DNA from 2 places in the Isoptericola sp. MSGPD8_1_ISO-PGPR-S23-394 genome. Region 1 is predicted to be linked to the other one. Evidence: riboswitches for the same ligand, from Rfam matches in the RefSeq annotation. Region 1 holds a riboswitch; the other holds the start of a gene.

Region 1 (13,979 bases):
CGCTCGTCCGCCCCCGTGTGCAGCACCACCAGGTGCTCGCCGGCCGCCCCCAGGGCGTCGAGGAAGATCTGCCGGTCCTCGGTGCGGGGGTCCCGTTCCCCGACGCACGCGTCGCGCGCGAGCAGGTCGTCGCCGTCCGGGGAGGTGGACCGCGGGAACACGGTGTCGTCCATGCCGAGGAGGCACACCACCCGGTGCGGGACGGCCCGCATCGGTTCCAGGGAGCACACCGTCAGCGCGCCCGTGCGGAAGCCGGACCGGGTCGGACGGGGCGCCAGCCGGTCGGCGAGCAGCGCGCGCACGTCCTCCAGCGCGAGCCAGGAGCCCATGTGGGCCTCTCCCGACGCCCGCACGCCCGTGAGGATGCGCCGCGCCTGGCTCGTCTGCCAGGCGTCGTCCGGCGTCGGGTCCGTCAGGAGGGTCACCGCTCGGTCCAGGGTGTCCAACCACGCTCCCAGGGGCCGCACGCCCGCGAGCTCTGCGAGCAGTTCCGTGAGGCGCGCGACCAGCTCGCTGAACCGGCCCGCCACCTCGACGTCCGTCGACCCGACGTCGTCCAGCGGCAGCGCGGGCCCCACGTACCGGGAGTCCTCCTCCGCCATCGCGACACCGAGCAGCACCCGGTCGAGCGCGGCGTCCCACGTGCCCTGCCGCACGCGCGGGTCGATGCCGAAGCGTTCGCGCCGGGTGCCGTCCTCGCCCCAGCGCACCCCCACCTCCACGGCCCAGCGGCGCCACCGGTCGAGGTCGTCGTCGGTGAGCCGGAAGCGGCGCCGCACCGGGGCGGATGCCGCGAGGTCGAGCACCTCGGAGGCCGTCACCCGGCCGTCCGCCAGCCGCAGCAGCGTGGACAGCACGGCCAGCACCGGGTTCACCGCACCCGCCCCGCGGTCCGCGAGGCTCACGCGCAGGCGTTGGCCGGGGTGGACGGTGGCGGCACCGTCCGGGGCCGCGCCGAACGTGGCCGTGACGAGCGGCGCGAAGGCCTCGACGTCCGGGCACAGCACGACGACGTCGCGCGGTTCCAGCGTGGGGTCCGCGGCGAACAGGCCCACCAGGACGTCGCGCAACACCTCCACCTGCCGGGAGCGGCCGTGGCAGGCGTGCACCTGCACGCTACGGTCCGCCTGGGCGAGCTCGATGCGTTCCGCGGGGTCGGGGGCGTCCGTGCGCAGCGACGTCTGCAGCGCGCCGAGCAGCGTCGCCGGGGGAGCGGGTGCCGGGTGGTGCGTCACGGCGGCCTCTGCCTCGTCGGGGTCGCGCAACCCGGTGAGCCGCACCTGGAGCTCGACGGCATCCCGCGCCGTCGACGTCAGCAAGGGGTGGCGGGCGGCCGACGGCAGGTCCGCGCGCCGCAGGCTCCGGCGAGCCTCTGGGGAGGCGTCGACGGCGTCCCACAGCGCTGCCGACGGGTGCGGCAGCCACAGGTGCACGTCCCGGTCGCGCGCGAGGGCGCGCAGCACCCGCCGCTCGTCCTCCGGCAACCGGGTCGGGCCGAACACGGACAGCCGCGACGGCAGGTCGACGGCGTCCGGGTCCCGTCCCAGCGCCGCGACGGCGTCGCCGAGCGCCTCGGCAGGGCTCGGGGCGTCCAGCAGGTCGCGGACCCGCTGCCACAGCTCGCGCTGCCAGGCCAGGTCGTCCGGGACCGCGCCCCCCGCCCCGTCGCCGGCGTCCCCGTCGTGCCACGCCGCCAGCAGCGCCGGCCGCTGGCGTGCGTACGCGGTGAACAGGTCGGCCACCCGCTGCGCCAGCGCGAGCCGCCGCGACCGGCGCACCACGTCGTCCGGCCCGCCCACGTACCGGGCCAGCGGCGCCGCCCACGGTTCGTCCAGCGAGGCGTCCACCACCTGCAGCACCGGCCAGACCAGGCGCTCGCGGCGCCACGGGTCGTCGTCGGGCTCGACGCCGGTCACCGCGGCGACGGCCGACGCGACGAGCCGGGTGGTCGACCCGAAGTCGACGTTCGCGCACACCCCCGCACCCGTGCCGCCGTCGCCCAGGTGGTGCGCGAGCCGTTGCGCGAGCCACCGCTCCACCCCGCGTGTCGGTACCGCCACGACGTCCGGCGTGAACGGGTCGACCGGCGGCTCGGCCAGCACCTCGGCCAGGGGCGCGACCAGCGCGTCGGCGCGCTCCGACCGGTGGATGTGCAGCACGCGGTCAGGCTACGCGCGCCGTCCGACAAGCGCCGCGTGTCTCGTGCTCGCCCGGTCAGGCCCGCAGGGCCTGGTCCACGTCCTCGATGATGTCCAGCGGGTCCTCGAGGCCGACGGAGAGCCGCACGGTCGTGTCCCGGATGCCGACGGCGGCCCGGCCGTCCGGACCCAGCTTGCGGTGCGTCGTCGTCGCCGGGTGCGTGACGATCGACTTGGTGTCGCCGAGGTTGTTGGACAGGTCCACGATGCGCAGCGCGTCGAGGAACCGGAAGGTGCGCTGCTTCGCCTCGGCCGGGGTGGCGCCGTCGGGCACCGTGAGCTCGAAGGTGACGACGGTGCCGCCGCCGGTCTGCTGGGACGTCGCCAGCTCGTGCTGCGGGTGCGACGGCAGGAACGGGTAGCGGACGCGGGTGATCTCCTCGCGTCCTTCCAGCGCCGTCGCGACCTGCAGCGCGGCGGCGTTCTGGGCGCGCACCCGCACGTCGAGGGTCTCGAGGCCCTTGAGCAGCACCCAGGCGTTGAAGGGGCTCAGCGACGGGCCGGTGTGCCGCAGGAACGTCTGGACGGGTCCGGAGAGGAACTCCTCGGACCCGAGGATCGCCCCGCCCAGCACGCGCCCCTGCCCGTCGATGTGCTTGGTCGCGGAGTAGACGACGACGTCGGCGCCGAGCTCGAACGGCTTCTGCAAGATCGGCGTGGCGAACACGTTGTCCACCACGACGACGGCGCCGGCCGCGTGGGCGAGCTCGCTGACGCGGCGCACGTCGACCAGGTCCTGCATGGGGTTGGAGGGGGTCTCGAAGAACACGACGTCGGCCGGCGTGGCGAGGGCTTCCTCCCACTGGGACGGCACGTGCCCGTCGACGAGGTCGACCCGTACGTCCCACTTGGCGAGGATCTCGTCGTAGATGACGTTGGTGGAGCCGAACAACGCACGGGCGGAGACGATGCGGGACCCGGAGGACACCAGCGCCGCGAGGGTCGTGAAGACCGCCGACATGCCGGTCGCGGTGGCGTAGCAGGCCTCGGCGCCCTCGACGAGGCGCAGCCGCTCCTCGAACGTGTGCACGGTCGGGTTGCCGTACCGCGAGTACATGAACCGCGAGGTCTCCCCGGCGAACGCGGCCTCGGCGTCGGCGGCGGAGCCGTAGGTGTAGCCCTGGGTGAGGAAGAGCCCCTCGGACATCTCCTCGAACTCGGAGCGCCGGTGCCCACCGCGCACGGCGAGCGTCGCCGGGCGGACGCCGTCGGGCAGCGGGCCGCGCCCCGACCCACCGGGCCGGGTCGGGTCAGCGCCGGGGCCGGTGGGGACCTCGGTGCCGGTCACGCGGTGGCCTCGTCGTAGGAGCCCCAGGGCAGGCCGCGCACCTTCCAGCCCTGCTGGTCGCGCACCCCGCCGAAGCCGGGCGCGCCCTCGAAGCCCTCGAGGACGTTGTAGGACGGGCCGATACCCGCGGAGGTGGCGAGCCGGGCGGCCCCGATGGAGCGCTGGCCGGAGCGGCACAGGAAGACGACCGGCCGGTCGGGGCCGATCCCTGCCATCTCCAGCTCGGCGAGGAAGGCCGGGTTGGGTCGGCCGTCCGCCGTGACCCACTGGGCGAACACGGTGTCCTTGCCGAGCCCGGTGAGGTCAGGGACCCCGATGGTGCGCCACTCGCCGTCGGTGCGGACGTCGACGAGCACGCCGTCCGGCTCGGCGGAGAGCAGGTCCCATGCCTGCTGCGGTGTGATGTCCCCGGCGTAGCCCTGCGCGGGTCGCGGTTCGATCGGCGGTTCGGTCGGTGCGTTCACGGCACTCCTCCCATCGGTCGTGGCGGTAGCACCGCGTCCGAGGGCTGGAGGGCCCCCGCGGGTTGCTGCGGCGTCGACGTGCCACGTCACTCGGCCGCTCGGGATGGTCAGAGCGATCGTACGACACCGCGTCCAGGGAGCGGGACGAGCGTCTCGCCTGCTGGTCGCGCGGCGCTGACTCACATCCTGAGACGCGCCGCCCATTTGTTGACACTCCCCGGCGGATCGGTGAACCTGAGAGCAGGTCATGAGCGCCAGCGCGAAGCCCCGGCTCGCTGGCCGGCAACCCTCCCTCGCGGCGGGGTGCCCCGGGTGACGACCTGGCACGGCGCCGCCCGGCGACCGGCAAGCGCGGGGAGCCCCTCCCCGGAACGAACGAGGAGGACGTCATGACCACGCTCACGGAGAGCCCCGCCTGTCCGGGCGCCGAGGCCACCGTCGCGGACCTCGCCCCGCTGCTGCCCGTCGTCGGGCACGAGACCCCCGCCCCCCTCGTCGACGGCCGCCGGCTCTCGTACGCGAACCTCGACGTCGCGGCCTCGGCCCCGGCGCTGCAGGCCGTCGCCGACCGCATCACCCGCACCCTCCCGCTGTACGCCTCCGTGCACCGCGGTGCCGGGTACCTCTCGCAGGTCTCCACCTCCCTGTACGAGACGGCGCGGCGCACCATCGGCGAGTTCGTGGGTGCGCGCGACGACGACGCCACGCTGATCGTGCGCAACACCACCGACGCGCTGAACCTGCTCGCCGGGTGCCTCCCGGCAGTCGACGGCGAGCCCGGCCGGGTGCTCGTCCTCGACGTCGAGCATCACGCGAACTTCCTGCCCTGGCAGCGCGGCGCGGACGCCACCGTGCTGACCGGGCGCGCCACGGCCGCCGGGACCGTCACCGCGCTGCGCGACGAGCTGGCCGCCGGCGCCGCCGCCGGCCGGGCCTACGCCCTCGTGGCCCTCACCGGCGCCTCGAACGTCACCGGCGAGGTGCTGCCGGTCGCCGACGTCGTGAGCGCAGCCCACGCCGTCGGTACCCGGGTGCTCCTCGACGGTGCGCAGCTCGTGCCGCACCGCCGCTTCTCGCTGGCCGAGACCGGCGTCGACTACCTCGCGTTCTCCGGGCACAAGACCTACGCCCCGTTCGGCGCCGGGGTGCTGGTGGGCCGGCGGGACTGGCTCGACGCCGGCACGCCCTACCTCGCGGGCGGCGGCGCCGTGCGCAGCGTGCGGGTCGACGGCACCGAGTGGCACGACGGCCCGGCCCGGCACGAGGCCGGCTCGCCCAACGTGCTCGGCGCGCTGGCGCTCGCGGCGGCCTGCGAGGCGCTGGCCGGGGTCGACCCGGTCGCGCTGCGCGAGCACGAGGACGCACTGCGCGCGCGCCTCGTCGCGGGCCTCGAGGTGATCGAGGGTGTCGAGGTGGTGCGGCTGTGGCCCGATGCCGCCGACGCCGTCGGGGTCGTCACGTTCACCGTCGCCGGGTACGAGCCCGGCGCGGTCGCCGCGTACCTGTCCGCCGAGCACGGCATCGGGGTGCGCGACGGGCGGTTCTGCGCGCACCCGCTGCTCTCCCGTCTGGGGTACGGCGCGGGGGCGGTCCGCTCGTCCGTGGGCGTCGGCACGGCGGGGGAGGAGGTCGAGCGCCTGGTCGCTGCCGTGGGTGCCCTGGTCGCCGACGGTCCGCAGGCGCGCTACGACGTCGTGGACGGCCTGTGGATCGTCGTCGACGACCCGCGCCCCGTGCCCGAGGGCTCCGGGCTCGAGGGGCTGCTCGCCACCGCCGGGCCTGGCCGCGACGAGGCGTTCGGCTGCCTGCCCGAGGACGCCTGACCCGGCTCTCAGGCGGTCGCCAGGCTGGCCAACGCCTCGCGGACCTCGTCCGCCGAGAAGCTGGTGACCGGCAGCGCGGAGGTGCGCGCCGCACGCACCACGCCGCGGGCGTCGAGGACGAACGTGCCGCTGTGCTGCAGCAGTGCGACCTTCCGCAGCCCGGCGTCCGCGTGGTCCCCGGTGGCCCACACCTCTGCGACCGGGGCCCGGCGCGCCGCGCGCCCCGCGGCCGTGGCGGCCTCGGCAGCAGCGCCCGGCGCGAGCAGCAGGAAGGCCGTGTCCCCGAGCTCTCCGGCGTCGTGCATGCGCTGCACCTGGGCCGCGTGCGCGAGGCACACCGGGCAGGTCGCGGACCGCATGAAGTGGACGACGGCGGTGCGCCCGGCCACGACGTCGCCGAGTGTGCGCTCCTGCCCGTCCGGACCCACGAGGGTCAGCGCGGGCAGCGTCGTGCCGAGGGCGGGGTGCTGGTCCTGCGGTGATGCTCCGGTGCTCATGGCGGGTCCTTCGGTCGTAGACTAGGACCATGATCGTCAACCAACCTGCGTATATTGTCAAGGGGGTTGCGCAGCTTGTTCGATGACGCCCTCCAGCGCTTCTCGGCGGGAGCCCGCGACGACCTGGGCTTCCTGCTCCTCGCGGCCGCCGACGCCGTCGTGACGGCGACGATCGCCGAGGTCGCCGCCCAGGGGCACCCACGGATCCGACGGGTCCACGTGCCCGTGTTCCAGCACCTGGACCCCGCCGGCACCACGATCAGCGCGCTCGCCGAACGGGCCGGTGTGACCCGCCAGGCCATGACCGGCGTCGTGCGCGAGCTCGAGGAGCTCGGTTACGTCGTCACCGCGCCCGATCCCGGCGACCGTCGTGCGCGTCGCGTGTCCCTCACGGCGCGAGGCGCGGAGTACTGTCAGGCCGCGAGCCACGTCAGCGAGCGGGTGGCCGCGCGGTGGGCCAGCCGGCTCGGGGACGAGGGGGTGGACCGGCTGCGGGAGCAGCTCAGGTCGCTCGCCGCCGGAGAACCCGACCGCGCCTGACGGACACCGGCCTGACGGTCATCAGACCGGCGGTCACCAGACCGGCGGGTGCCGCTCCGGCCAGCGCAGCACGTCCTCGAGCTGCGCGGCCAGCGCCAGCAGGGTCAGCTCGCCGCCCGGACGGCCGATGAGCTGGACCCCCATCGGCAGGCCGTCGTCGGTCCAGTGCGTCGGCACGGTGATCGCGGGCAGCCCCGCGACGTTGAGCCAGGACGTGAACGGCGTGTACTGGCACTGCTGGGCGAAGTTGCGGTCCGGGTCCTCGGCGTCGAACCAGCCGACGGGTCGGGGTGTCATGGCCAGCGCCGGGGTCACCACGGCGTCCAGCGAACCCAGGCCCGCGATGAGCCGGCGCTCGAACGCGGACAGGACCCGCAGCGCCTCGACCAGCTCGCGGGCGGGCACCTCGCGGCCTCGACCGATCAGCCACCGGGTCAGCGGCTCGAGCCGGTCCAGCGCGGCCGCGTCGTCGATCGGCACCGCGGAGGCGCCCCCCATCCACAGGCTGCGGAACGCGTCGCCATACTCGGGCGCCGCGTCCCAGCGGTGCTCCTCGACGCCGTGCCCGAGCCCGGTCAGGGCCGCCACCCCCGCGTCGAGCGCCGCCGTCGCCTCCGGGGCCACGGTGATCTCGTAGTAGTCGTCCCACGCCGACCAGGTGGTCACCCCCAGGCGGAACCGGCCGCCACTCCTGCCCGCACTGCCGTCGCGCCCCGCCACCTCCCCGCGCTGCGCCGCCGCGAGGTACGCCCCGGCGTGCGCGGCCGGGGTGCGCAGCGTGAAAGGGTGCGCCACCGTGCCGTCCGGGTGCCGCGCGAGCATGCCCTCCAGCAGCAGCGCCGTGTCCGCCGTGGTGCGGGCGAGCGGCCCGTTGACGACCAGCCCGCCCGGCGACTCGACACCCGACCCCGACGGCAGCAGCCCGCGGCTCGGCTTGAGCCCGACCACCCCGCAGGCCGCGGCAGGGATGCGGACGGAACCCCCGCCGTCGGACCCCGGGGCGAAGGGCAGCAGCCCGGCCGCGACGGCGACGGCCGCGCCACCGCTCGACCCGCCGGCCCCGCGCTCCAGGTCCCACGGGTTGCGTGCGACCGGTCCGGCGAGGGGCTCGGTGTAGGCGGGGAAGCCGAGCTCGGGCGCCGTGGTCCGGCCGAGGCTGACCGTGCCTGCCGCGTCCAGGTCGAGCACGACGCCGTCGGAGACCTCCGGCACGAACCCGGCGAGCGCCCGCGAGCCGAACCTCGTCGGCACGCCGGCGCGGGCGAACAGGTCCTTGTCGCCCGTCGGCATGCCCCACAGGGTGCCCGACGGCGGCCCGAGCGTCGCGACGCGTTCCCGCGCCAGGTCCGCGGTCACCCGGGAGAACGCGCCGAGGCGGTCGTTGCGGGCCGCGATGCGGGACAGGAAGTGCTCGGTCACCTCGGCGGGGGTGAGCTCGCCGGCCCGGAGGCGGTCACGCAGCTCGACGGCGGTCAGCTCGTGCAGGGCGTCCATGCCCCGACCCTACGACGGTGCCGAGCAGGAGGTTGGGCCCGAATTGATGGCCTATTGCGGGCGCAACCTCCTGCTCGGCAGGCTCAGAGGGGTGTGACCGTCCCGGAGAAGTGCTGCTGGCGCCGCCGGCCGTTCCAGCCGACGTACCCGAACCCGTCCGGCTCCTGGGTCACCGCGAGGTCGACCGTCCCGGGCAGCAGCACCGGCTTGGCGAACTCCACCGTCCAGCGGTACGCGCCCCCGCGCTGGTGCCCGACGTCCGCGAGTGCCCGGGCGGCGGTGTACATCCCGTGCGCGATCGCCCGCGGGAACCCGAACGCCTTCGCCGACAGCGCGGACAGATGGATCGGGTTGCGGTCCCCGGAGACCGCACCGTAGGCGCGACCCGTGCCGGGGCCCAACGCCCAGCGGCCCGTCGGCAGGGGCGGGTGCCAGTCCGCGCGGGGCTCGTGGTCGGGTGCCGGCCGGTCCGGGAGCTCGAAGCCCTTGGCGAGGTACGTCGAGACCCCCCGCCAGACGGGCCGCCCCGTCGTCGTGCCGGTGGCGTCGCGCCAGACCTCCGCGACCAGGTCCACCTGCACGCCGCGGCGGTGGGGGCGCAGGTTCTCCGCCCACGCCCGCACCTCGAGCTCGTCCCCGAGCCGGACCGGCTCGCGCAGCTCGACGGCGTTGGCCAGGTGCACCATGCCGAGCAGCGGCAGGGGGAAGTCGCCGCGCACCATGACGGCGGTGGCCAGCGGGAACGCGAGCACGTGCAGGTATCCCGCGGGCAGCACGTCCCCGACGGGCTCGTGCAGCAGCCGCTGGTACTCGTGCAGGTGGCGGGCCAGGCGCGCGGTCGTGACACCCGGGACCCGGTAGGCGACGTCCGGCAGGGTCAGAGGGTCGCCGCCGGTCGCGTCCTCGGTGCCCCGGCCGTCCGAGGGCGAGCGTCCCGCGCCGACGACCGGCAGCGCCGGCAGGGCCCGGCCGGCGGCGATCCGGCCCGACGCCGCGGCTCCTCGCGCGTAGAGCCCGCCGAGCCCCGGGAGGCTCGGCTGGGTCTCGACCCGCAGCGTCGCGCCGTCGCTGGTCCGCAGCGGTTCGGCCGTCACTGACCCACCATGTGCTGACCGCACACCCGCAGCACCTGCCCGTTGACGCCGGCCGCGGCCGGGGAGGCGAGGAACGCGATCGCCTCGGCGACGTCGACCGGCTTGCCACCCTGCGCGAGCGTCGGCAACCGGCGCGCCACCTCGCGGGTGGCGAACGGGATCGAGGACGTCATGTCGGTCTCGATGAAGCCGGGAGCGACGGCGTTCGCCGTCCCGCCCCGGGCTGCCAGGAGCGCCGCCATCGCGCGCGTGTGCCCGATGACGCCGGCCTTCGAGAACGCGTAGTTGGACTGGCCCTTGTTCCCGGCGATCCCGGACGTCGAGGCGAGGGAGACGATGTGCAGCCCGTCGATCCCCGCGGCGAGCAGCGTCTCGTTGATCCGCAGCTGCGCGGCGAGGTTCACCGCCACGACCGACTCCCACTGGGCGGGCTTCATGTTGGCGAGCAGCTTGTCGCGCAGGATGCCCGCGTTGTGGACGACGACGTCGAGGCCGCCGTGGCGCTCGCGGGCGTGGGTCAGGATCCGCGCCCCGGCGTCGTCGGCGGTGACGTCGAGCTGCAGGGCCGTGCCACCCACCGCGTTGGCGGTGCGGCTCAGGCCCTCGCCGGCGGCGGGGACGTCCACGCAGACCACGGTGGCGCCGTCGCGGGCCAGGGTCGTGGCGATGGCCGCCCCGATGCCGCGAGCGGCGCCGGTGACGACGGCGACCTTGCCCGCCAGCGGACGGTCCCAGCTCTCGGTGCCGGCACCCGCACCGCCGGCAAGCCCGACGCGCAGGAGCTGGCCGTCCACGTAGGCGCTCTTGGCGGACAGGAAGAACCGCAGCGCCGCGAGGCTCGGGCCCGCGTCGACGGTCGCGCCGTCGGTCAGCACCACACCGTTGCCGGTGGCGCCGCCGCGCAGCTCCTTGGCGAGCGAGCGCAGGAAGCCGTCGACACCGTTCCGGGTGGCGGCCACCGCGGGGGAGTCGCCCTCGGCGGGCGCGCGGGAGACCGTCACGACCCGGCCGTTGCCGGCCAGCTGTCGCAGCACGGAACCGGCGGCGAGGACGGGAGCGGCGAGGTCGGTGGGTGCGGACGCCTCGGTGAGGACGAGGATCACGGCACCCCAACGGACGTCGTCGGCGGGCTGGCGGCGGACGTCGAGGTCCCAGCCGAGCAGCGCCTGGGCGAGCGCGTCGGCGTCGCCCTTCGAGGCGTCGTCGGACAGCAGGAGGACGGGGCCGACGGTGAGCGGTTCACCGGCGCGGAAGCGCCGCAGGATGGCGGGCCGGGGGAGTCCCAGCTTCTTGGCGAGGGTCTGGGTGAACCCGGAGTTGACGGCCTGGGTGTAGCGGTCGGTCATCAGGTTTCCTTCCCGGCTCAGACGGACTCGACGATGGCGGTGGCGCCGAGCCCGCCGGCGGCGCAGACGGAGATCAGCGCCCGAGCGGTCTCGCCCGTCTCGGCGGCACGCTGGGCCACCAGCTTGGCGGCGGTGGCGACGATCCGCCCGCCGGTGGCGGCGAACGGGTGCCCGGCGGCCAGCGAGGAGCCGTTGACGTTGATCCGGGCGCGGTCGACGGTGCCGAACGCCCCCGTCAGCCCGAGCTCGTTCTTGCCGTAGTCGGGGTCCTCCCAGGCGGCCAGCGTCGTCAGCACGGTGGAGGCGAACGCCTCGTGGATCTCGAAGAAGTCGATGTCGTCGAGGGTGAGCCCGTTGCGGGTCAGGAGGCGGGGCACGGCGTGCACGGGGGCCATGAGCAGGCCCTCGCGGCCGTGCACGAAGTCGACGGCGGCCGTCTCGGCGTCCACGAACCGGGCGAGCACGGGCAGGTCGTGCGACTCGGCCCACTCGCGCGAGCCGAGCAGCACCGTCGAGGCGCCGTCGGTCAGCGGGGTGGAGTTGCCGGCCGTCATCGTGGCGGGCGTCTCCAGCGACCGGCCGAACACCGGCTTGAGGCCGGCGAGCTTCTCCAGGGAGGTGTCGGCGCGCAGGTTGTCGTCGCGCGTCAGGCCGCGGAACGGCGTGACGAGGTCGTCGAAGAACCCGGACTCCCACGCGGCGGCGAGGTGCTGGTGGCTGGCGAGGGCGATCTCGTCCTGCGCCTCGCGGGAGACGCCCCAGCGGGCGGTGGTGATCGCCTGGTGCTCGCCCATCGACAGCCCGGTGCGGGGCTCGTCGGTGGCGGGGGCCATCGGCTTGAGGTCGCCGGGACGGACGGTGGCGAGCGCCTTGGCGCGGGCCTGCCAGGTCTTGGCGTGCTGGGCCTCGAGGAGGGCGCGGCGCAGGCCCTCGCTGACGGCGATGGGGGCGTCGGAGACGGTGTCGGTACCGCCGGCGACGCCCGACTCGATCTGGCCGAGCCGGATCTTGTTCGAGATGTTGATGGTGGCCTCGAGGCCGGTGGCGCAGGCCTGCTGGAGGTCGAACGCGGGGGTGCTGGGCGACAGCGAGGAGCCGAGCACGGACTCCCGGACGAGGTTGAAGTCGCGCGAGTGCTTGAGGACCGCGCCACCGACGACCTCGCCGAGGCGCTCGCCCTGCAGCCCGAAGCGGGCCACGAGGCCCTCGAGGGCAGCGGTGAACATCTCCTGGTTGGAGGCGTCGGCGTACTTCTTGCCGGCGCGGGAGAACGGGATGCGGTTGCCGCCGACGACGACGGCGTCGCGGACGTCCGGCCGGTCACCGGCCGCGGGGGCGGGGGTCTGCTGGCGAGTGGCCACTGCGTGCTTCCTTACACTCCGACGGATGTTCAGGTAGTACTCACAGTACCTGATACTCTGAGTCTCGTGAGACGAGTCACAGGGGGTGGCCGATGACGGTCGCAGCACAGGGACGCACGGAGGGCTCTGCCCGTCCACGGCCCGACGGCCGGTCGACCCGGTGGGACGATCATCGCGCCCAGCGGCGCACGTCGCTCGTGCGTGATGCGCGGCGCGCGATCCACGAGCTCGGCCCCGGGGCGTCGATGGACGAGATCGCCGCCGTCGCCGGGACGTCCAAGTCGATCTTCTACCGGTACTTCGACGACAAGGCGGGCCTCCGGCTCGCCGTCGCTGAGTCCGTCGTCGCCGGGATGCACCGCAAGCTCGCCGAGGCCGCCCATGAGGCGCCCACGCCGCACGCCGCCCTGCGGGCGATGGTGCGCGTCTACCTGCAGACCATCGAGCGCTCGCCCCACGTCTACTGGTTCGTCACGCGCACGGCCATCGGCGGCAACGTGCCTGACGACGGCGCGTCCGGCCGGGTGGAGGCGCTCGGCGCCTACCTGGACTCGGTCATCACGCTCGTGGCCGAGCCCGCCGCCCAGGCGGCCGGGGTCCCGCCGTCGACCGCGGCCGCCTGGGCGGCCGGCGCCGTCGGCTTCGTGCGGGGCACGGGGGAGTGGTGGCTCGGCCACACGCTCGCCGCCGGGCTGTCGCGCGACGAGCTCACCGACCAGATCACCACCTGGCTCTGGAACGGGCCCGTCGGGGTGCTGCACCACGACACGACCGACCGGCCCGGGCCCCTCCCGGAAGCACCCACCACCGAGAAGCAGGAGTACCGATGACGACGACGTCCGACCGCACCGAGCACAGCGGCACCACCTCGGCCCGCGGCACAGCCACCGACGCGGCGGACCGCATCGACGTCGCCGGCCTGTCCGAGCTGCTGCTGGGCCGCTGGCCCGAGCTCCGCCGTCGTGCCCGGGCCCGTTCGGGGGACCCGCGCTTCCACAAGGACGAGACGCTGACGCCGGGCGAGCACCGCGAGCGCACGCTCGAGCAGATGCGCGAGATGGTCGCGGACGACGACAAGATCACCTGGCTGGCCTTCCCCGAGCGCATGGGCGGCCAGGACGAGCCCGGCGCCAACCTGGCGTGCTTCTCCGAGCTCGTCGCGGCCGACCCCTCCCTGCAGATCAAGGCGGGTGTCCAGTGGGGTCTGTTCGGTGCGGCGATCCTGCACCTGGGCACCCCGGAGCAGCAGGACCGGTTCCTGCCCGCGGCCATGGACCTGACCGTCCCGGGCGCCTTCGCCATGACGGAGACCGGCCACGGGTCGGACGTCGCCTCGATCGGCACCACGGCCACCTACGACCCGGCCACGGAGGAGTTCGTCCTCGACACCCCGTTCCGCGGGGCGTGGAAGGACTACCTCGGCAACGCCGCGCAGCACGCCACCGCCGCGACGGTGTTCGCCCAGCTGATCACCAACGGTGTCGACCACGGCGTCCACTGCTTCTACGTGCCGATCCGCGAGACGCTCCCGGACGGGTCGGCCGGTCCTTTCCTGCCCGGCGTCGGCGGCGAGGACGACGGCCTCAAGGGCGGCCTGCGGGGCATCGACAACGGGCGCCTGCACTTCTCCGGCGTCCGGGTGCCGCGCACCGACCTGCTGGCCCGCTACGGCTCCGTGGCCGCGGACGGCACCTACTCGTCGCCGATCGACAGCCCCGGACGCCGCTTCTTCACCATGCTCGGCTCGCTGGTCCAGGGTCGCGTGTCCCTCGACGGCTCGGCCGTCAACGCAGCCAAGATCGGCCTCGCCATCGCGGTGAAGTACGCCGCCGAGCGTCGGCAGTTCGCGGGCCCGGGCGTCGACGAGATGGTGA
Region 2 (13,979 bases), 660 kb from region 1:
ATCGTCGTGGTCGGCAGCGGGGGCAGGCCGAGCCGCTCGCGCTGCGCGGCGACCCGCTCGTCGTGCGCGCCGCGGGCGAAGTCGCCCTCGGCGAGCGCGGTCAGACGGTCCCGGACCTCGGGGACGACGACGCCTGGCGCGGCCGCGCGCTCGGCCACCGCCGCACGCGCCGCGTCGAGCTCCTCGCGCACCGCGTCCGGGCCGTCGGTCACGGCACGGGCCAGCACGGTCACCTCGCGGACCTTCTGGTCGGCGAAGGCGAGCCAGCGGCGCAGCTCGGGGGTCCGCCCCGCCCGGTCCGCCGCGGCGTCGGACCACGTCTCGTCGTCCACGTCGTGCGGCACGTGCAGCAGCGACGTCGAGGTGCCGACGGTGAGCGCACCGGCACCCAGGGGACGCAACGAGACGAGGCGGTCGAACCGGGCGGCGAGGTCGGCGCGCCACACGTTGTGCCCGTCGACGACGCCCGCCACGAGGGTCTTCGTCTCCAGACCGGGAACGGTCCCGCCCGGTCCGGAACCCTCGGGCACGGCGCCCTTGACCAGGTCGATCGCGATGGCGTCCACGTCCGTGGCGGCGAGCAGGGCCAGGCCGTCACGGGCGGTCGTCGCGCCGGCGGAGGCGTCCTCGGAGCCGCCGGTCGTCAGCCCGCCGAAGGGGGTGGCCACCAGGATGGCCGGGCGCTCTGCCACGGTGTCGAGGGCGTCGTCGGCGGACCGGGCAGCGAGGTCGGTCGCCAGCGCGCGGTACGCGGTCGTGATCGCTGCGTCGACCCGCTCGGCCGGCGCGTCGACGGTGTCCGAGACGAGGACGGGCTCGTCCAGCTGCACCCACGGCACGCCGACGGCGGCCAGCGCCCGGAGCAGCTCGGCGTACGCGGCGACGACGTCGTCGAGCCGGTCGAGGGGGTGGAAACCCTCGCCCGCGTCGTCTGCCGCCTTGGAGAGGGCGAGGAAGGTCACCGGCCCCACGAGCACCGGGCGCGTCGTGACGCCGGCCTCCTTGGCCTCGGCGAACTCCCGCACGATCCGGTGGTCCGCGAACGAGATCGGGGTGGACTCGCTGATCTCCGGGACCAGGTAGTGGTAGTTCGTGTCGAACCACTTGGTCATCTCCAGCGGCGCGTCCTCGCCGCGCCCGCGGGCGACGGTGAAGTAGCCGTCCAGGTCGAGCGAGCCGTCCTCGCCGTCGATCAGGTCGCGGAAGCGGGCCGGGACGGCACCGAGCAGCGCGACCACGTCCAGGACCTGGTCGTAGAACGAGAAGGAGCCCGGGACGGAGCCGTCCTCGGGGTTCAGCCCGAGCGCGACCAGTCGCTGCAGGGTCTCGCGGCGCAGCGCGCCGGCCGCGACCTCGAGGTCGACGGCGTCGGTGCGGCCGGCCCAGAACGCCTCGACGGCGCGCTTGAGCTCGCGCCGCCGGCCGATGCGGGGGTAGCCGAGGATGGTGCCACCGGGGAAGGCGGGGTTCGGAAGGTCGGTCGTGGTGGTCATGAGCACTCCAGGTGTCGGTTTCCCGCGTCGCTCGTCGCCGACCAGGAGGTTGTGCCCGTATTCGTCAGGCATAGCGGGCGCAACGTCCTGCTCGGCAGCGTGTCAGACGGCGGGAGCCTCGGTCGGGATGCCCGGTACCAGCGGCCTTCTGGCCAGGTCGGGGACGTCGTGCGACGTCCGACCGCCGAGGTGAACACCCTCGAGCAGGTCCAGAGCGGGTCGGTACTTGTTGAACGTGTACACGTGCAGGCCGGGCGCGCCCGCGTCGAGCACACGCTGGGCGAGCTCGACGGCGTACGCGGTCCCGTAGGCGTGCTGCGCCTCGGGGTTCGGCAGGGCGTCCAGCGCGTCCAGCAGGTGCTGGGGCGCGGGGACGCCGGTGAGCTCCTCGACACGACGGAGCCGGCGGGGCTCGGTCGTGGGCATCAGCCCGGCGAGGATCGGGATCGTCACGCCGGCCGCACGGGCCTCGGCGACGAAGTCGGTGTAGCTGTCCGCGGCGTAGAACAGCTGGGTGATGGCGAACGACGCACCCGCCTGCTGCTTCTCCAGCAGCCGCTGCACCTCCTGGGTGCGCGTGGTCCCCGCCTGGCGGTTGCCGTCGGGGAAGGTGGCGACCGCGACGGTCAGGGGCCGTGCCGCGCCGCGGACGGCGGCGGCCGGGTCGGCGGCGCACCGCTGCGCCTCGACCTCGCGCAGCAGGGCGACGAGCTCGATGGACGAGTGCACGCCGTCCGCCGGCGGGCGCCAGTCGGGCTGGTCCCGCGGCGGGTCGCCTCGCAGGGCGAGGAACGAGCGGACCCCGGCCTCGAGGAACTCGTCGACGACGGCGGACACGTCCTCGCGCGAGGCTCCCACGCAGGTCAGGTGCGCCACGGGCAGCACCGGGGTGCCTGCCAGCAGGGTCGCGACGACCTGGCGAGCGGTGGCGCGGTCCCCGCCGCCGGCGCCGTAGGTCACCGAGATGAACTCGGGGCTCGCGGCGACCAGTCGGCGCGCCGTCTCCCAGAACCTCGGCGCCGCGTCGGGCCGGCGCGGCGGCATGAGCTCGAAGCTCACCGTCGGGCGGTGGCGTCGTGCCGGGACGTGCAGGGGTGCCTCTGCGACCATGCGTCACTCCATCGGGCCTGGAGTTGAGCACCTTCGTCCTCGGGAGGCTTCCGTCGGAGAACGGGTTGCTGCGGCGTCGTCGAGCCAGGACTCTCGGCCGCTCTGGATGGCTTCGGCATCGACTCTACGCACGGTTCATCCTATGGACAAGCGCGACCGTATCGTGAGATGTGCGAGTGCGTCGTCGCTGGTGGGCCTGTATCCGCCGCTGCTGAGCGAGCAGTTCCGCCACGGCGACGGGGGGATCCTCCAGCGACGGGCCGGCGAGGAGATCCGGGCCACCCTCGGAGCGGCGGACCCCGTGGCCGGAGCGGACTTCGAGGGATCCGAGCGGAGCCGACTGTTCGCGCAGGAGGTGTGCACGGCCGTCGGGCGTGAGCGCGCGACGGTCCTCGACCGCTACCTGAGCGACCATCTCGTGCGGCAGCGTGTGCTGCGGCGGGTCGAGTGGGAGTAGGACCCCACACCGACGACCGCCGCGCGCTACCTCGAGACGCTCCTCATGGTCGGCTTCGACCCTGCCGAGGCCGAACGGGTGGTCGCGGGGACCCCGGAGCACGGTGACCCGCTCGCCGTCGCGCACCTGCGAGGTCTCGACGCCGTCCGCCTCGGCATCACGACCTCCGACCTCGACGCCGCCCGGACGGTGCTGCGCCGGCCGATGCCACCGGAGATGGTCGGGGCCGGTCTCGACGACGTGCTGCGCGCCATGGAGCAACGGCTCGTCCTGACGATCGACCATCGACCCGACGGCCGTCTCACCGTGCCGGCCGACGGACCGGCGCGCACCATCGTCGGCGTGGCGGTGGCCGAGACTCTCCTCGTCGCGGGGCGGACGGACGACGCGACGGCACTGCTCCGGTCCGTCGCCGCACGGCCGGCCGACGAGGACGACGCCGCCCGGCCCGGGAACCAGGCGATGGCGCAGGACGGGCGCACCGCCCGCTCCGCGGCCGTCGACCGAGGGATCACCCTCGTCCTGGACGGCCAGGTCGAGGCTGCGCTCGCCTGGTCGGCCAGCCACCTCGACGAGGCGATCGCCGCCCACGACGTCGAGGGGATCTGGGCCCACGGGTACGTCCGCTCCGTCGCGCTCGCCCTGCTGGGGCGGTTCGCCGAGCTCCGCGACCACGTCGGCGTCATCCTCGCCGTCGGCCTGATCCGGCCCGATGGGCGCATCTGGCCGCCGGCACCCTGGCGCTCGGCGCCTACGTCGCCCTGCAGGAGGGCAGGTGGGGTGCCGCGCGCTCGTTGGCCGGACAGGCCGAGGCCGTCGCCCCGGTGCCCGGTCCCTGGCCCTTCACATCGGTCGGCTGGTTCGACGGCGCGATGGCGGGTCTCGAGGCGGACCGCCCACGGGTGCAGGCCGACGCCTTCTGGGACGAGGCCTCCCGGCTCGAGGTCCGGGGCTACACGGTCGCCGCCGCCGTCATGGGTGTGATCGCGGTGGAGGCCGTCCCCGACGCCGACCGCGCGGAGCATGTGCGCCGGCTGCTCGACGGTGCTCAGGGGGCCGGGCCCCGGGACCTCGCGGCGCTCGCCGCGGCGGCGGTCTCCCTGTCGCCGGAGCCGGCGCTCGCCCTCTACCGCGACAGCCTGCGGCGCGGGGTGCCGCTCCTGGCGGCCCGGGCCCTGGGTCATGCGGTGCGGCTGCTGCGGACGGCGGGAGACGACCGCGGCGCAGACCGTCTGCGTGCCGAGAGCGACCGGCTGCCCGAGGCCCTGCGGGGGCTGGTGGGCGACGATCCGGAGTCCCGCCTCAGCGCTCGCGAGCGCCAGCTGGTCGAGCTCGTCGAGGCGGGCCTGTCGAACCAGCAGGTGGCCCACCGGCTGGGGATCGCCGTCTCGACGGTCGAGAACCATCTGCACCGCGCCTACCGCAAGCTGGGCGTCGCCGGCCGGGACGCCCTCGTGGCGAGGAGCGGCCGTCGCTGAGCTGCCTCGTCGTGAGGTGTCACGTGGTGCCAGGACGTGTCGCGACCGGTGGCGTGCAGCACGACGGCCTGGATGAACGCTCGCTGGAGCGCCAGGTCGTAGAACAGCTCGGGCAGGACCAGTGCGGCGAGCAACCTGCCCCGCGGTCCCGCGTCCCATGCCGTGACCACCCGTTCGACGAGGAACACCCGCCGACGGCGAGCCAGAACGGGACCAGGTGGAAGGTCTGCGTGACCACCGCGAGCAGGGTCAGGACGACCAGCGCGGTGAGCATCAGGGTGCTGATCACGAGCATGAGCTGCTGCCCGTGGTACCGCAGCGTCGTCCGGGTGACCCCGTAGGAGGCGAGGTTGTCGAGCATGCCCTTGTACCAGCGCACCCGTTGGCGGTGCAGGTCGCGCCACGTCGGCATCAGCTCGGTCGTGCACCGCATCGACGACGGCGACGCGAGGTCGAAGCCCAGCGTGCGCAGGGCGAGGGTCAGCTCGCTGTCCTCCGTGATCGCCGTGCGGTCGTAGACGTCGCCGCGGGTCCCGGGCAGGCGGTCACCGCGTGCGCGGGCCACGGCGTCGAGCGCGTCGTCACGCAGGAGCGCGGCGGTCCCGGTGAGCACCGACGTCCGCCGGGTCACGTCGATCTGGGTGGCGTACCTCTCGTACTCGTCGGCCTGGCACCGCCGCAGGTAGCCCCGCGGTCGGTCGCCCGTGTAGACGCCACCGACGGCCCCGACACGAGGATGGGCGTCGAGGAGGGCCAGGCCCTCCTCGACGAAGGTGGGGACGATCGTGGTGTCGGCGTCGAGCACCAGGACGAGCTCGGTGTCAACCTGCCGCAGGGCCTGGTTGAGCGCTCCCGCCTTGCGGTCGGTGTTGTGCCGTGTCGTCAGGACCTCGGCACCGGCTGCTGAGGCGACGTCAGCCGTCCGGTCGGTGCAGTTGTCGGCCACGACGACGACCCGCGCGGGGCGTACGGTCTGGGCCGCGACGGCGGCGAGGGTCCGCGGCAGCGCCGCCTCCTCGTGGGCGGGGACGAGCACCGTCACCCGGTAGGTGACGGTGCCCGTGGATGATCGGTGGCTCAGCGGCCGAGCTCGACGGCAGCACGGCGACGCTGGGCCATGACCCGCACGATCGTCAGCAGCGCGAGCCCCGCGACGACGAGCGTCCAGGCTCCGATGATCCCGTAGGCCGCAGCGGTCGCGCCGGTCACGGCCAGCGCCCCGCCCGACCCGATGGTGGCTCCCTGGTACATGAGATCTCCCTCCGTTGTGGTATGACCACAGGTTCCGGCGGGGCGACGGCCCTCCATCCGGTCCAGGGAGGCGTCTGGGCGGTGATGGCGGCCGCCGTGGGTGGAGCAGGGTGACGCGTTGGGCGGTCGCGGCGGCACGCACGGCGAGCGGTGCACCCGTAGGGTGGCGGCATGGACACCGAAGAGCGCCTTGCCGTCTTCCTCGACTACGAGAACCTCGCGCTCGGCGCCCGGGAGCACCTGGGCGGGATGCAGTTCGACTTCCAGCCGATCGCGGACGCCCTCGCGGTGCGCGGCCGGGTGGTGACGCGTCGCGCGTACGCGGACTGGTCGTACTTCGACGAGGACCGCCGGATGCTGACGCGCCACCAGGTCGAGCTCATCGAGATGCCCCAGCGCATGGGCGCGTCCCGCAAGAACGCCGCCGACATCAAGATGGTCGTCGACGCGATCGAGATGGCGTTCGAGCGCGAGTACATCTCGACCTTCGTCATGTGTACAGGTGACTCGGACTTCTCCCCGCTGGTGCACAAGCTGCGCGAGCTCGACAAGCGCGTCATCGGCGTCGGGGTCGAGAAGTCCACCTCCCGGCTGCTGCCGTCCGCCTGCGACGAGTTCCTCTTCTACGACCGTCTTGAGGGCGTCGACGTCCCGGACGAGAGCGAGGCGCGTCCCAAGCGCAGCACGACGAAGCGGTCCGGCTCCGGCCGGTCGACCAGCTCGCGTGCCACCACCGGCCGGAGCAAGGCCGCCGCGGCCGTCGCGGAGGAGCTGCCGCCCGCCGAGGAGGCCGCCCCCGCCACGACGTCGGGCACGACGGGCGGCAGGACCCGCCGCAAGAAGCCCGAGATCACCCTCCCCGAGCCCGTCGACGTGCCCGACCGTGCGCCGGAGCCGGCGAACGACGAGGACGAGGACGCCCCCACCGGCGAGCCGCCCACCATGGAGGTCAAGGTCGCCCAGACCCTCGCCGGCCTCCAGGGTTCGGCGTCCGGATCGGTGACGGCCTCCCAGCTCAAGCGCACCCTCGTGCGCAAGGAGCCCACGTTCAGCGAGTCCGACTACGGCTTCCGCACCTTCGGGGAGTTCCTGCGCTACCTCGCCGACCGTGACGTCGTCGTCCTCACCGAGGGGCCGTCGTCCGGCGACCCCGTCGTCGAGCTGCCCGAGCAGCCCGACAGCGCCAAGGCGTTCGACCTGCTGCGCGCCGTGGTGCAGGAGGCGGGTGGCACTGCCGCGCTGTCCGGCCTGAAGAACCACGTGCGCAAGCGCCGCCCCGACTTCTCGGAGAAGGCCCTCGGGTACGGCGGGTTCCTGCAGTTCTGCAAGGCCGCCGCGGCCGCCGACGCCGTCAGCCTCGCCTGGGACGACGACGCCGAGGACTACCTCGTCACCCTCTCCTGAGGGATGATGAGCCGGTGACGTACCGCATCCTCAAGCTCGTGCTGTCGCTCCTGGTCTACGTGTTCCTGCGTCCCCAGGTCAGCGGCCTGCACAACGTCCCCCGGCGCGGTCCGGTCATCATCGCGAGCAACCACCTGTCGTTCATCGACTCGATCATCCTGCCGCTCGTGGTGCCGCGGCACGTCACCTTCATCGCCAAGGCGGAATACTGGACCGGCCGCGGCCTCAAGGGGCGGGTGTCGCGCTGGTTCTTCACCACCATGGGGCACATCCCCGTCGACCGCGACGACCCGCGGGCCGGCCAGCGCTCCCTCGAGGACGCCCTGCACGTGCTCCAGCGCGGTGACGCGTTCGGCATCTACCCGGAGGGCACCCGGTCGCGCGACGGGCGCCTGCAGAAGGGGCACACCGGGGTCGCGTGGCTCGCGCTGGCCGGGACGGCTCCCGTCGTGCCCGTCGCGCTGCGGGGGACCGACAAGGTCCAGCCCGTCGGCAAGCGGCTGCCCCGCCCGGCGCGCGGCATCCGCGTCGACTTCGGCCCGCCCATCGACCCCTCCCGGCAGATCGAGACCGGCACCCGGCCGGCCCAGGCGCGGCGCCGGCTCACCGACGAGGTCATGACCTCGATCCACCGCATGAGCGGCCAGGAGCTCGCCGCCTGACGGCACGCCGGACCTGACGTGCGGCGGTTCCCCCGGGCGGGGGAGGCGCGGCGGCGGTCCGCTCGGCAGACTGGCGGGCATGGTGGTGGGGACAGCGAGGGGCCGACGGCGGCACCCCGGCGTGCGACGCGCCGTCGGACCGCTCGTGGCCGGGTCCACCGTGCGTGCCGGGATCTACCTCGTCATCGGGGGTGTCCTCGCCGGGGCGTACCTGACGCTGGTGGCCGGGTTCGTGCAGATGTTCGCCTCGACGGACGTCCCGCGCGCGGCCGTGGTGGTGCTGGCGCTCGTGACCCTCGCCATCGTCGGTGCGCCGCCGTTCCTCGCGTCGGTGCGCACGCTCCAGGTGCTGGCCGTGCGCACGTTCCTCGACGTGGACCCGCGCGACCTGCCGGAACCGTCCGGCCCGCCGAGCGCCGCGACGCGGTGGCGCGGGGCCGCCTGGTTCGCGCTCCACCTGGCGCTGGGCGCCGCCGTCGCCGTGGGGCTCCTCGTCGCCGTCCCGGTGGCCACCCAGCTCGTGCTGTCCGCGGCCGGGGCGGACCGCTCGATCCTGCGCGGCGTGGCGCCGATCAGCGACAGCCCGGTCGCCTGGCTGGCCCTCGCCGTCGTCCTGCTGCTCGCCCTGCCGTACCTCGTGGCGCTCGCCCGCGGGGTGCTGCGACAGGCTGCCGTCCCGCTGCTCGGCCCGGACCAGTCGGACCGCATCGCCGAGCTCGAGGCCGACGCCCGCCGCGCCGCGGAGCGGGGGCGGCTCGCTCGCGAGCTCCACGACTCGGTGGGGCACGCTCTGACCATCACCACGCTGCAGGCGGCCGCGGCTGCGCGACAGGTCGACACCGACCCCGCGGCGGCCCGCCGCGCGCTCGCCGCCGTGGAGGAGACCGGGCGCGCGGCGATGGCCGACCTCGACCACGTGCTCGGCCTGCTGCGCGAGGCCGCCGGGGCGCCGGGCGGGCCGGCCGTCGGCGGGCCGACGTCGGCACCGTCGGCACCTGCTGCTCCCGCGGGCCCCGTCAGAGACCTGCGCCACGTGGCCGACCTGGTGGAGGACGCGCGGCACGCGGGCACGGAGGTCACCCTGTCGACCGACCCGGACGCGCTCCGGCCGGTCGTCCCGGCGGCCGTGTCCCGCGAGGCGTACCGCATCGTGCAGGAGGCGCTCACCAACGCCGTCCGGCACGCGCCCGACGCCCCGGGTGCTCGTCCTGACGACGTTCGAGAACGACGACCACGTGCTCGACGCCCTGCAGGCCGGCGCCCAGGGGTTCCTGCTCAAACGGGCGAGGCCGGAGGAGATCGCGCAGGCCGTGCGCGTCGTCGCACGGGGCGACTCGCTGCTGTTCCCGGACGCGGTGCGCCGGCTCGCCGCCGGCCGTCCGCCGTCGGGCGAAGCCCTGGCCTCCGCGCGGCTCACCCAGCGCGAGGGTGAGGTGTTGCGGCTCATGGCGGACGGGATGTCGAACGCCGAGATCGCCGGTGAGCTGTACGTCGGCGTCGAGACGGTGCGGACGCACGTGGGCAACGTGCTGGGCAAGCTGGGGGTGCGCGATCGGACGCAAGCCGTGGTGCGCGCCTACACGTCGGGGTTCGTGCGCGCCGGCTGAGGTTCCCCCGCACGGGTGAGGCACCTGGTCGCGGCGGGGGATCCGGCCGCCGCCGCGGGCCACGAGGCTCGTGGCATGACCACACGCGAAGCTCCGCAGTCTTCACCCCCGGCCGGCCGCACGTCACGTCGCGACCGGGCACCCCGCCGTGCCGAGACCCTCGCCGCCGTCGGGTGGGCGGCCGGTCTCGTCCTCGCGCTCCTCCACCTCCGGGCCGTGGGCTCGGCCGCGATGGCACCCGAGGCGCTCAACCACGGCCTGCTCCGGGACGTCCCGGTCGAGAGGCTGGCCACCGGTGTCGCTGCGTTCGCGGCCGTCGGTGCCGCGCTCGCGGCCTGGATGCGCTGGAGCCGGTCCACCGCGCGCGGACCGCGGGTCGCCGTGGCCGTCGGTACCGGCGTTGTGCTGCTGTGCGCCGTCCTGCTGGTCGACGCCACCGTCCTGGCCGGACTCGGCTACCTGCCCGCGATCCTCGTGATGTCGCTGTTCAACGCCGAGGTGCGTGCCTCCCTCGACCACTACGTGGCGCCCGACTTCCTGTTCCAGACGGCCGTGCTGTGCGGCGCGGTGCTCCTCGCCGTCGCCGCCGTGCGCTCCGCCCGACGCAGTCGGCGGGAGTGCGAGCGCTGCGGCCGTCGGCACGACGGCCCGGGCCCGATGTGGACGACGCCGGCGGCGGCGGCGCGCTGGGGCAGGGTGGCGGCGCTCGTGGCCGCCGCGATCCCGGCCTTCTACGGCCTGACCCGCATCGCGTGGGCGTTCGGGATCCCGCTGGGCTTCTCCCGGGAGTCCGTCGAGTCGATGCGTGGGATCGACCTCATCGGGCCCGTCGGGCTCGGCTCGTTCGCCCTGCTCGGCGCAGCGCTCACCCTCGGCCTGTACCAGCGCGGGGGCGACGTCTTCCCGCGCTGGACGCTCGGCCTCGCCGGCAAGCGGGTCCCCGTCGGCCTCGCCGTCGTCCCCGCGACCGTCGTGGCCGTGGCCGTGCTGCCCGCCGGGATCTCGATGATCGTCCTCGGCCTGTCCGAGGGGCTGCTGGGGCTGGACGCCGAGACGTGGGGCGCCGTGGGCCCCGCGTTCCTGTGGCCGCTGTGGTCGCTCGCGCTCGGAGCGGCGACCTTCGCCTACTGGCTGCGCCGCCGCGGCACCTGCCCGGCGTGCGGGCAGGCCTGAACGAGTTCGCGCCGGGTTGCCGGGTGCCGGGCCGGCGCCCGGCACCGACCTACGATGAGGTGGCCGCAGCGTGAGGAGGTCGTCGATGGACGCGTCGCCGGGCGAGATCTGGACGGTCGGGCACTGGACCTGCCCGCGCGAGGAGTTCCTCGAGACCCTGGGGACCGCCGGCGTGGAGCTGGTGGCCGACGTGCGCCGGATGCCCGGGTCGCGCCGCAGCCCGCAGTTCGACGCCGAGGAGATGACCGACTGGCTCGCGGCCGCGGGCATCGGCTACGAGTACCTCACCGAGCTGGCCGGACGCCGGCCGAAGCAGCGGGACGTCGACCCGGACCTCAACGCCGGCTGGCAGAACGTCAGCTTCAAGAACTACGCCGACCACACCCTGACGCCCGAGTACGAGTCCGGCCTGGCCCGTCTCGCCGCCCTGGCCCGTGAGCGCCGCGTCGCCGTCCTGTGCGGCGAGCCGATGCCCTGGCGCTGCCACCGCCTGCTCGTCGCCAACACGTTGACGGCGCGCGGCTGGCGGGTGGTGCACCTCCTGAACGGCGGCCGCCCGCAGCCGCACGAGCTGGGGCGCTGGGGCGCGACGCCGTCGGTGGGCCCGGGCGGTGTGGTGACCTACCCGGTCTGACGGGTGAGAACGGCGGACGACCGGTTCTCACCCGCTGGTCGCGATCACGTCCGCCCGTCCCGGGCGCACCATCGAGAGATGACCACACCACTCCTGGCGGATCGCGTCTTCGAGACCGGCGTCGCGATGATGGAGGGCCTGTCGATCTACCTCGGCGACCGGCTCGGCTGGTACCGCGAGCTGGCCGCGGGCGGCCCGCTCACGCCGGCCGAGCTCGCCGACCGGACGCACTCGCAGCACCGCTACGCGCGCGAGTGGTGCGAGCAGCAGGCGGCGGCCGGGTTCCTCACCGTGCGCGGCCCGGCCGACGACGCCGGCGACGGCGCGGGCGGGCGTGCGGTGGACGACCGTCGGTTCGAGCTCGATGCCGAGGGCGTCGCCGTCTTCACCGGCACGACCTCCACGGACTACCTGGCACCGTTCGTCCGGCTCGTCGCGGCGGCGGCGTCTCGTGGCAGCAGCTCGGCGACGACGCGCGGAGCGGGCAGGCCGACATGAACCGGCCGTGGTTCGAGCACGTGCTGCCGGGCAGGCTGGCCGAGGTGGCGCACCTGCACGCCGCGCTGGGCCGACCGGGCGCGGTGGTCGCCGACGTCGGCTGCGGGTACGGCTGGTCGACGATCGCGCTGGGCCGCGCCTATCCCGACGCGAGGGTGGTGGGCATCGACATCGACGCCCCGTCGGTCGAGCGGGCGCGCGCCAACGCGGTGGCGGCGCGTGTCCACAACGTCGAGCTCGTGCACAGCGCCGGTGAGGACGTCGAGGGCGGACCGTACGACGTCGTCTTCCTCTTCGAGTGCCTGCACGACATGCCGTACCCGGTCGAGGTGCTCTCCGCCGTCCGGGCCTCGCTGACCGACGGCGGAACCGTCGTCGTCATGGACGAGGCCGCCGACGACGAGCTCACCGCACCGGCCGACCTCGTCCAGCGGGCGCTCTACGGGTTCAGCGTGCTGTGCTGCCTGCCGGACAGTCTCAGCCACCCGGGCAGTATCGGTACCGGCACGGTCGTGCGGCGCGACGTCGTGGAGCGGTACGCCCGCGAGGCCGGGTTCGCCAGCACCGAGGAGCTGCCGATCGAGGACTTCGGCTTCTGGCGCTTCTACGAGCTGCGCTGAGCCGCGCCCGCCGCCTGCTGCGGCCGTGCGCCCTCCGGCGGCGTCTGGTCGACGTCCGTCCAGACCTCAGTCATGTCGGCGAGGAGGCCGTCACGTACCGTGACGAACGTCGCGACCTCGAAGTGCTGCCGCTCGCCCGCTGTGGTCCCGGTGACATGGGCACGCGAGACCGCGCGGTCTCCCTCGGCGACGCAGTCGAGGAGCTCGAAGCGCTCGAACCCCGGGTAGTCGGCGTTCAGCCTGACCCACGCGTCGCGGTCGAACGTCTCGCCGGTGTGGACCAGCCGGCACGTGAAGTCCGCATGGAGCAGGCCCGGCAGCTCGTCCCAGCGATGACCGTCGATGACCGCGGCGAGGCGTTCGATCATCTCTCTCGGTGACATGGGGCGAGTGTGCCAGCCGGGTCCGACACGCCTCGCGGGGCTCATGGGCCGAGCACCCCGGGGACCTCGGCGAGCCGACGGGCCAGCTCCGCGCCGTCGGGTCCGGTGACCGTCGGCACGCCGGCCGGCGCCCCCGTCGCGGGCCCGTCTGCCGGGTGCGGCCCGGCGTGCCCGACCTGACGGATCGCGACCGCCGCCACCTGGCCCGGCCGACGCTCGACGGCGCGGGCGTAGACGCCGACATCGTGCTGGCTGTCGTCCCCGACGAGGAGCCACCGCACGTGCGGGAACCAGGACATCAGCAGGTCGAGGCTGGCGTTCTTGTGCGCCTCGCCGCTGCGGAACCACCCGGTCATCGTCGGACCCCAGTCGGTGAGCAGCAACGGGCCGGGCGGGTAGGCGTGGCGGGCGAGGAACGCCCGGAGCGTCGCCGCGGTGTTCCACGCACCCGTGGAGACGTAGACGAAGGCACCCTGCGGGTGCGCCGTCTGCAGCGCGCGGAAGAGCTCGGGCATCCCGGCGACCGCGCGTCGCTTGCTGGAGTGCCGCACGAACGTGTTCCACGCCGCCAGGAGCGGGCGCGGCACGGAGGTGACCATCGTCGTGTCGTCGATGTCGCTGACCACGCCGAACCGGGTGGTGGTGTCGATGACGAGCAGCGGGGCGTCGATGGCCGGCTCGTGCTCCGGACGACGGGAGCCGTCCGACGTCGGGAGCACGTCGGTGTCGACCAACCGTGCGTGCTGCCACCCCGCGGGCAACGGCCGGTCGGCGGGGACGTCCACCTGCACGTCGATGTAGCCCGCGCGGTCGGTGCGCACGGTCTCGCGGGTGCCACCCACCTCGACCCGGACGCGACGGCGGGGCGCCGGCACGGTGAGGAAGTGCCGGAACCCTCGGCGCCCGGCCCGGTAGGCGTGGTCGGCGGCGTCCCGGCCCGGCGGCGCGAGCAGGACCCGGGCCAGCACCCGTACGCGATGCTCGGTGCCGTAGCCGGTGTACGCCTCGATGCGTGGCCGCCAGCCCGCCCGGGCGAGCAACCAACCGGCGGCCGCGTAGAAGCGGTCCTCGACCACCGCCGCCAGGTGCGGCCGCTGCGACGGGTGCGGCGTGTGGGTGACCATGCCCCGATTGTCCACGTCCTGACGGATGTCGCGACCTGTCACCCGACCGCCGAGAGCCCGAAGGTGGCCGCGAACCCGAGCACCG

What was found. A riboswitch is a leader RNA that binds a small molecule or an ion and turns the genes downstream of it on or off. The one in region 1 is predicted to bind S-adenosylmethionine.
Region 2: another riboswitch for S-adenosylmethionine. It lies ahead of AC3RJ8_RS00400 (methylenetetrahydrofolate reductase); the one in region 1 lies ahead of AC3RJ8_RS15520 (aminotransferase class V-fold PLP-dependent enzyme).

The regions. Positions count from the first base shown of each region.
Region 1 covers NZ_CM176517.1:3,365,244-3,379,222, reverse strand. The annotation lists gene recC (exodeoxyribonuclease V subunit gamma) at 1-2,159, opposite strand, end outside; gene AC3RJ8_RS15530 (O-succinylhomoserine sulfhydrylase) at 2,215-3,486, opposite strand; gene AC3RJ8_RS15525 (rhodanese-like domain-containing protein) at 3,483-3,950, opposite strand; SAM riboswitch class IV at 4,194-4,308, shown strand; gene AC3RJ8_RS15520 (aminotransferase class V-fold PLP-dependent enzyme) at 4,340-5,773, shown strand; gene AC3RJ8_RS15515 (redoxin family protein) at 5,782-6,270, opposite strand; gene AC3RJ8_RS15510 (MarR family winged helix-turn-helix transcriptional regulator) at 6,346-6,810, shown strand; gene AC3RJ8_RS15505 (amidase) at 6,844-8,304, opposite strand; gene AC3RJ8_RS15500 (MaoC family dehydratase) at 8,388-9,398, opposite strand; gene AC3RJ8_RS15495 (3-oxoacyl-ACP reductase) at 9,395-10,744, opposite strand; gene AC3RJ8_RS15490 (acetyl-CoA C-acetyltransferase) at 10,762-12,105, opposite strand; gene AC3RJ8_RS15485 (TetR/AcrR family transcriptional regulator) at 12,198-12,935, shown strand; gene AC3RJ8_RS15480 (acyl-CoA dehydrogenase family protein) at 12,932-13,979, shown strand, end outside.
Region 2 covers NZ_CM176517.1:77,420-91,398, forward strand. The annotation lists gene metE (5-methyltetrahydropteroyltriglutamate--homocysteine S-methyltransferase) at 1-1,493, opposite strand, end outside; gene AC3RJ8_RS00400 (methylenetetrahydrofolate reductase) at 1,596-2,603, opposite strand; SAM riboswitch class I at 2,609-2,716, opposite strand; gene AC3RJ8_RS00405 (hypothetical protein) at 2,728-3,735, opposite strand; gene AC3RJ8_RS00410 (LuxR C-terminal-related transcriptional regulator) at 3,855-4,538, shown strand; gene AC3RJ8_RS00415 (glycosyltransferase family 2 protein) at 4,558-5,580, opposite strand; gene AC3RJ8_RS00420 (hypothetical protein) at 5,616-5,789, opposite strand; gene AC3RJ8_RS00425 (NYN domain-containing protein) at 5,961-7,193, shown strand; gene AC3RJ8_RS00430 (lysophospholipid acyltransferase family protein) at 7,208-7,855, shown strand; gene AC3RJ8_RS00435 (sensor histidine kinase) at 7,935-9,287, shown strand; gene AC3RJ8_RS00440 (response regulator transcription factor) at 9,301-9,462, shown strand; gene AC3RJ8_RS00445 (hypothetical protein) at 9,694-10,635, shown strand; gene AC3RJ8_RS00450 (DUF488 domain-containing protein) at 10,721-11,269, shown strand; gene AC3RJ8_RS00455 (hypothetical protein) at 11,348-11,767, shown strand; gene AC3RJ8_RS00460 (class I SAM-dependent methyltransferase) at 11,764-12,387, shown strand; gene AC3RJ8_RS00465 (nuclear transport factor 2 family protein) at 12,372-12,770, opposite strand; gene AC3RJ8_RS00470 (App1 family protein phosphatidate phosphatase) at 12,812-13,894, opposite strand; gene AC3RJ8_RS00475 (ZIP family metal transporter) at 13,933-13,979, opposite strand, start outside.